2 regions of the Paenibacillus sp. FSL F4-0125 genome follow, and region 2 is predicted to be linked to the other one. Evidence: predicted binding sites of a transcription regulator. Region 2 holds the regulator's gene; the other holds the start of a gene.

Region 1 (4,221 bases), 3.7 Mb from region 2:
GTGGAAGGTCCTGAGATTCTATTTACAGATAGGGATTCTAGTAGTCCAAACTATAAAAGCGAAATTTGGATCCCTGTAGCGAAAAAGTAATCCGTTTAGCTTATAATGAGCAGCTTAGAACATATGTTGAGCATTTCGTATCCAAGCCGCAGTTTTTATCTCCATTACCTATAGCATGTAACGGATCCGCAATCCTTTTTGCACTCAGCTAATTTAAAAGATTGTAAAATCCGCGGAGTTGTCGGGCGCTTTTATTTTTTAGAAAGCATCCGACAGACAGACTCCATACACGTGGAGTCAGTGGCGTTGTTGGAGAGGGATTTAACAGTGATTCAACCCCCTTTGCTTACTTGAGTTTTCCAGAGTCTAGGAAATTTGAAGGAACGCTTGTCAAGTAGACACTAAATAATTGGGCAATTTTAATTCCACTAACGGAGAACGATAAAAAAGCAGCGAGTTAGACGAGCATAGCCCTTAGGCTCCACCATAATAAACCGCCCTGTTTGCAATGTTGCTTACAGGGCGGTTTGCTATGTCATAGAGTGCAGCTTGAAAGTTAGCAGTCAACCTGCACTCAACAAACTATCTTGCACGTTTTTAAAGCTAACTTATTAATAGAGCAGTTACACAAACATAAGATTACTCTGCTACAACTTGTTTGCCTGCAATCCGGCCGAATGTGAAGATATCAGCGATGGCATTACCGCCAAGACGGTTTGCACCATGAATGACCCCTGTTACTTCACCTGCAGCGAACAGCCCAGGGATGACTTCGCCTTGTTCATTCAATACGCGAGTCTTCTCGTCGATCACCAATCCGCCCATTGTATGGTGAACGGATGGTACAGCTTTTTCGATGTAGTAAGGGCCTTTTTCAAGAGATTTCAATCCACCGCGATGTTTAAAATCAAGGTCTTTACCTGTTTTCGCATAATCATTTACTTTATTAATTGTTTCTTTCAAATTGTTCACGTCAATTTTGAAGAAATCAGCCGCCTCTTCAATCGTATCGGCTTTAAAGAGCAAGCCTTGTTTAACGAGTTGATCGTATTCGTCTTGATGAACTTCGATCGTTTTACCGATATCCTCAATGCCTTGATTCCATAATTGATACGTATATCCACCCGTTTGGGCAAGAATTGCTTTAGAAATAACGTCACGACGTTCTAATTCCTCAACGAAGCGCTTGCCTTCTTGGTTAATCAGGATCGCACCATCGAAGCGGGAGTCTGCAACCAGGGAAATAACACCTGTCTCAGGATTACAGATTGGATACGTTTGAATATTCTCCATGTTTGTCAGCTTGGCGCCAATCGTTTCTGCCATAACGATACCGTCACCTGTAGATCCTGGTGTATCGGTAGACATATATTTTTCATCCATTTTAGGATTATATTTTTTACGCATCTCTACATTGGATCCAAAACCACCGGTAGCGATGATGACGCCTTTGTTCGCATGGAATGTGATCTTGTCGCCAGTACCCGAAGTCGCAGTTACACCGGTTACTTTGCCGCTTTCGTCCTTGAGCAAGGTTTCAGCTTTCATATTCGTTTTGATCGTGATTCGGTCAGCGTCTGTTTTGGCTTTTAACTTGGTAATTAATTCAGCACCTGTATGACCTACAGGAATCAACGCACGTTTTCTGGAATGGCCTCCAAATTGGAACAGATGATCAGGTAAGAACTCTACCTTGATATCATCGCGCAGCCATTCGGCAGATGCTAGTGCATTGTCGGCAAGAATACGAACCATCTTAGGATCCCCGAGGTTGTCTCCGCCTTTCATCGTATCATCATAGAACAAGTCAGCCGTGTCATCAGTGATGCCAAGAGCACGTTCAACCCAGTTGTCAGGCGCATTCATCTCACCACCGGAGATCAATGTGTTGCCGCCAACAGCTGGCATTTTCTCGAGCAGAACTACATTAGCTCCAGCGCTGTTCGCTTCGATAGCCGCACTAAAGCCAGCACCCCCGGCACCGATGACGACAACATCATAGGTTTGCTCGGCTTCTTCTTTATCTTTGCTTCCACTGACTGCAGCGCCAGCGACAAGAGTAAGTCCAGACTTCGTAATTGCATCTTGAATGGCTTCGAGATATCCTTTGCTTGTAGCCGTAGATCCGCTAATGGCATCAACTTTTGCGCTGTTAGTTGTCATGACATCTTGCTTGAGCTGCGTATAAACAGGCTCTGCAAGTACTTCATTTTCCTTATGCTCTGTTACTTTAATGTCAGTGATCTTGTTATCTAATAAGGAAACTTGTACTTTAATATCGCCATGTTTACCTTGCCCAACTCCTTCAAAGACTTGAACTCCGTTTGCATCTGCAGCGGGTGCTGCCTCTTTACCGCCACAGGCAGCAAGCGTGAACATAAGACTGAGGACTAGTAGAATAGATAACAGCTTTTTCGTGTGAGTTCGCATAATATCTCCTTCATTCTGTTATGAATTGGTTACATACACTAGGGAGAGGAAGATTTGCTAGGCAAATCATTCATCTCTAGCCTAGACATGAATGTTATTTCATGTGAAAATATGCACAAGACCTATTATAGATTTAGTGCAGCATTATGTATTTGCACAGATTAGCGTTTTTTTGTCTTTTTCGGGCATGTAAGAAACGGATATTGTGAAGGGCTATGATTACAATGAAAACAATTCACTTCAAAATTACGTTAATCGCAGGAGGCTGCTTCTTGCTGCTGTTCGTTGCATTGCTTGTAACAATATATTTTGAGATGAACCATACGGTTGTCCCTTTGAATAAGAACTTAACGCAGCAAGTGGTTAATGCACGCAGCGACCAGATCGATTATTGGTTTAATCAGCGCATCGGTGAGATAGACATGCTTGCTTCTCTAGCTTCGGACCATCATTGGACACGAGATGAATTGCTGCAAGAGATCAATAAGTTCGAGGCGAAAAAACAAGTAGAGTACGAATCCATACGCGTGGTGGATATTCACGGAGATTCCTGGTCAGCAAGGGATAAGCCTTTTTCGATACTAAACCGACCCTACTATCGAAAACTACTGCTAAATTCAGATTCCAATTATGTGGTGAGCAATCCTATCGTATCCAAAGCGAATGCAGCTGAAATCGTCGTCATTCTGTATCGCGTGAATCCATCGGTGAATGATGAGGTAGCTTATATTGCCGCAGCCGTCTCCGTCAAGAAGATGAAGGAGATTGCTCAAGATGTAATGCTATATGACCAGTCAGGCCAGCTTATCATCGATTGCAGAGAGCTGGGTGAAGGAGATGGAGCGGATGATGCAGCAGATAAGAAGAGCATAAGTGTATTTGAGGCTCCAATTCAAAATGTGGAAGGCTGGAAGCTAGTACTCGAAGTACCGAATTCAAGTCTATCGCTAGCGGTGATCAAAACCCAGCGGACTGCATTGCTGGTAGGCGTTCTTATCGGTAGTGCGTTTATCGTCTTTCTGATGCTGCTTGCTTCTTCCATTATTCGTCCAATTCAGTCGCTTCGCCAGGTAATGGAAAATGTGCAGAAAGGCAATCAAACCATACGAGCAGATGTTATGCGCTCGGATGAGATCGGCGATCTTGGGCGAAGCTTCAATGACATGCTTGTTCAATTATACGCTGTGGAGCAGGACCGAAAGAAGATGGAACTCAGACTGATTCATGAGCAGATCAAGCCGCACTTTTTATACAACACATTGGATACGATCCAGTGGATGGCAACGGAACATGGAGCAGACAATGTGGTGGAGATGGTGGAAGCGCTTAGCGCATATTTCCGATTAGGGCTTGGCACAGGCAGTCCCTACATTCTGCTTGATCAGGAGTTGTACCATGTCGAGAGTTATCTTCATATTCAAGGCGTGCGATATGAGGAGATTCTGGACTACGAGCTTCGATATGATGAAAAGCTTGCTCAGTGCCAAGTCGTTCGCTTCATGCTGCAGCCGTTGGTGGAAAATGCGATTTATCACGGGATTAAGCCACTTGGGGATCAAAAGTGCAAAATTTCGATCACAGCATATAAACAGGTCGATGATTTGGTCATTAAGGTTAAAAATAATGGGGTTATGATTCCTGAAGAGAAGCTTGAACAGATGAATCAAGCCCTTCTTGATGATAAATATGATCGTTCTGCCACAGGCTTTGGGCTATACAGCGTAAACCATCGCATTCGACTAGCTTACGGGGTGCCATATGGCCTTGCAGTGAAGAGCGAAGATGGCATTA
Region 2 (4,221 bases):
TATCTCGCTCGTTCCATTGATCTTTCATAATATAGGCATAGAACTGGATAAGTCCAAACAGAAGGAGCAGAATCAGAACTGACCCCAGGAGGATCCATTTTTTCCTTTTCTTCAAGGTACAGCTCCCTTTCTAGTAATATATCTTTTTTGATTATATAACACACCCGTGTGTTTATCCAAAGTTTCATATTCATTCATATAAATTCTTATATTTACAGAAAAGGCCGTAACTTTTGCAAACGCAGAAAGTCACAGCCTTTCAGTTAATTTATGATCTTAGACTAGCGCTTGAGCAGCCCCTCAAAGGATTCTTGCGCCTTACGACGGATAGCTTCCTCATCTAACGTTAGACATTGTCCATGTTTTACAACCTGTTTACCATTCACCCATACATGCTCAACATCCTTGGCACTGGCAGAGTATACAGCATGAGACAGCAAATCTGTGTGCGGTAGTAAATGCGGCTGGTCTATATCAATCGCGATAAAGTCAGCTTTCATGCCTACAGCGAGCCTGCCCACATCATTTAAAAAGATAGACTTCGCGCCATACTCTGTAGCCATACTCAGAGCTTCCGGAGCCGGTACAGCCGTAGGATCACCACTTACACCTTTATGGATAAGTGCTGCAAGACGCATCTCTTCAAACATATCCAAGTTATTATTACTTGCCGCGCCATCTGTACCCAGCGACACCTTCACACCGGCCTTTAGAAGATCTGTAACACGAGCAACTCCACTAGCCAGTTTTAGATTACTTCCCGGGTTATGAGATACACCTACATTATGACGAGCCAGAATCTCGATCTCTTCATCATTCAAATGAACGCCATGAGCAACAATAGACGGACGTGTGAACATTCCAAGCTTCTCTAAATGCGCTACAGGCCGCAGTCCGTAATCCACTACATTCTGCTCCACTTCGCGTTTCGTTTCGGACATATGGGTATGCATCGGTAAATCCAAATCATGTGCCGCCTGTACAAACTTAACAAAGAAATCCGGCGGGCAGGTATATGGGGCGTGTGGCGAGATCATCGTTGTAATTCTACCGTCAGCCTTTCCATGCCAGTTACGTGCAAAAGAAATCGCTTCCGCAAGCTTGTGATTCTGTACTTCCTCTGGACAAAGGCCGATTACGCCTCTCATCAATACGGAACGGATACCTGACAATTCGACCACCTCAGCTACTCGATCCATATGATCATACATATCCAGGAAGGTTGTAGTGCCACCTTTCAGCATTTCCAGAACAGACAAGGAGGTTCCCCAGTACACATCTTCTCCGGTGAATTTCTCTTCCATCGGCCACATTTTTTCCTGAAGCCACACTTGAAGCGCTAAATCATCTCCATAACCACGAAGCAATGACATTGCGGCATGGCCGTGTGTGTTTACCAGACCAGGCATAAACAACAGACGACTGCCATCAACAACTTGCACACCTTCTTCCATCAAAGGCTCTTCTTTTCCTATGTAAGTGATCAAATCATCTTCAATAGTCATATATCCACTAAGAACAGGCTCATCCGTTCCCGGAATAAGAAAACGCCCGCCTTTGATAATCGTTTTACTACTCTTCATTTCCGCTTTCTTCCTTTCCGTCTTTCAAATAATAAGCAAGGCTTTGCAAATCCGTTGTAAAATCGGCTGCATGAACCCGGATATTCGGTGGTGTTTTTAGAATCACTGGTGCAAAATTCAAAATCGCCTCAATACCAGATTCAATAAGAATATCTGCTACATTCTGCGCTTCTGAGTCAGGTACTGTAATAATCCCAATTCGAATGCCTTGCTCACGAACTGTCTGACCTAGCTCCTCCATGGGTTGAACCGTAAGAGAGTTGATTTTCCGCCCTACCTTAGGTGCATAAGAGTCAAATATAGCGGTAATCTTCATAGTATCTTTCAGATAAGCATTATAATTAGATAATGCATGTCCAAGGTTACCGGCACCTACTAAAGCCACATTCAGCTGTTGGTCCAGCTTTAAAATATGACGGATTTTCTCAATAAGATAAGTTACGTCATACCCAATACCTTTTCTGCCGAAGTCTCCAAAATACGCTAAATCTTTACGGATTTGAGCGGGATTGAGATCAAGTTTTTGTCCTAATTCTTGCGAGGAAACGGTTAATATTTCACGTTTCTGGAGATCATTCAAGAAACGTAAGTACACAGGAAGTCTTCGAACAACGGCTTCTGATATTTTATCCGATTTCATAATTTACCTCCTAATTTAAGTACTAATCTGTTTAAATCCTATTAAAATTTCTGTACCTCGTCTCAATGAAGAGCGGTATTCTCTTATACCGCCCTTCATTGTGGAGTGATTAATTAAACAGAAGATGTCCTTCTTAAGAAACGCCTCCGTCTTCCAACCACTCTGCTATACGAGGAACCATTTGATCCGTCAACATATGTTCCATTTTCGGGCCAGGCAACGAATAAAGGAAATACTTCCCATAATGAGATTCGATAACCCTAGTGTCATACACTATAACAATACCCCGATCCTGCGCTGTCCGTACCAGTCTTCCAAATCCTTGCTTGAAGCGGATAACTGCCTGAGGCACCGACAATTTCATAAACGGATTCTTCTTCTGGGCTTGTAATAACTCAGACTTCGCTTCCGCTAGAGGGTGATTAGGCGGTTGAAATGGAAGCCTCACGATGGCCAGGCATGTCAATGCCTCACCCGGAATATCTACTCCCTCCCAGAAGCTGCTAGTTCCAAGTAGAACTGAAGCAGCACTGTCCTGAAAACGTCGAATCAGCTTACTGCGGCTTCCACCTTCCACGCCTTGACCTAGCACCGTAATTTCTTGTGAGGCTAGAGCCTCTTTCAGAGGATCGTAAACTTGGCGCAGCATCTTGTAAGAAGTAAACAGAACAAGCATCCGTCCGCGTGTCGTAATTGCCGCTTCTGCTAGTGACTGTACGAGCGTATCGACAAATCGGGCATCACCCACACTGCCTTTCACACTAGGGAAATCCCGTGGAATTACTAATAGTGCCTGCTCCCGATACTTAAAGGGAGAAGGAAGGAGAGATGTCATTAGACGCCCCTCTTCCGCAGCTTCATTGAGTCCGAGATTATCAATCATAAACTGGAACGATTTATCGACAGAAAGCGTCGCCGAGGTTAACACAATACTTTTCTTTTTGTCGAAGAACAGCTCTTTAAGCTGGGTACTAACATCAACAGGGACGGCATATAGCTGTAGCGATTTGCTGCGATAATTTCCATTCGCCTCCAGCCAATATACTACATTCTCGTCGTTTAATCCCATAAAAAACCGTACTTGCTCACGTATAGAAGCTAAATCCTTGAATAAGCCGCTAATATCGGTTACTAGACTATCTGAAGAAGATTGACCTTCTTGATCACGCATCTCATTAAGCATTTTATCACCCTTACGGATAATTTCGCTTAATGTCAGATTCATAGTATTCTCTAAAGCAACCAATTCATCCCAATCCTTCGGTTTACGGGTAGGAAGTAACCGCATGACTAGCTGTCCAGCTTCTCCCGCTGCTGCATCGCTACGTTCCGGCAAGAGGCTGAATAGCTTGTCACTAAGTAGATCCCAGGTTTCTTTTACAGTAAGCAGATCTGGATAGATTCTATCGATAACTCCGCTCCATTCAGAAGCTTCCTCACTGCCTGATGACTGAAGCATTTGACGAAGCGTTGGGAGTTGGCCGTTACGATTATCCTTGTATAATCGGGACAGCGTGTGAGCCACCGTGAAATGCTTCATATGCATACCTAAATGCTTGCCAGCCACATCCTCCAGATGGTGGGCCTCATCAATAACAAGATGTTCATAAGCCGGGAGTAGCTGGTGCCCAGCCTTAACATCTGCGAAAAGCTTAGAGTGGTTCGTAATAACCACGTCAGCAATACCCGCTTCATGTTTTGCCCGATGGTAATAACACTTGCGGAACCAAGGACAGGAGCGACCGAGACAAGAATCGGTATCGCTTGCTACCGTCTCCCAGAAATCTCCGCCACGACCGCTTAAATTGAGCTCTTCGTCATCTCCTGATTCACTTTGTGTCAGCCAAACGATCATCTGAGCCGCAGTAAGTGCATCTTCCCTTGGACTTATAAAGTCTTTTTTATTAATTTTATGTTCAAACTTACGAAGACACAAATAATGCCCTCTGCCTTTAAAAATCGCAGCTTTAAATGGAAACGGAACTACCTGCGTTAACA

Evidence for each region. Region 2 encodes Rex, which represses fermentation and respiration genes when NADH is low (regulators of the CRP and FNR family bind a similar motif). Its sites were predicted from a motif close to TTGTGAAATATTTCACAA; they were not measured.
Region 1: NST74_RS03380 (flavocytochrome c) is a predicted target of Rex. The motif match lies at 2,532-2,549, and genes of this name have one in related genera.

Annotation. Positions count from the first base shown of each region.
Region 1 covers NZ_JBBOZJ010000001.1:747,440-751,660, forward strand. The annotation lists gene NST74_RS03375 (AraC family transcriptional regulator) at 1-90, shown strand, start outside; gene NST74_RS03380 (flavocytochrome c) at 640-2,430, opposite strand; gene NST74_RS03385 (sensor histidine kinase) at 2,655-4,221, shown strand, end outside.
Region 2 covers NZ_JBBOZJ010000001.1:4,495,688-4,499,908, forward strand. The annotation lists gene NST74_RS19985 (cell wall elongation regulator TseB-like domain-containing protein) at 1-115, opposite strand, end outside; gene NST74_RS19990 (amidohydrolase) at 282-1,583, opposite strand; gene NST74_RS19995 (redox-sensing transcriptional repressor Rex) at 1,573-2,223, opposite strand; gene dinG (ATP-dependent DNA helicase DinG) at 2,357-4,221, opposite strand, start outside.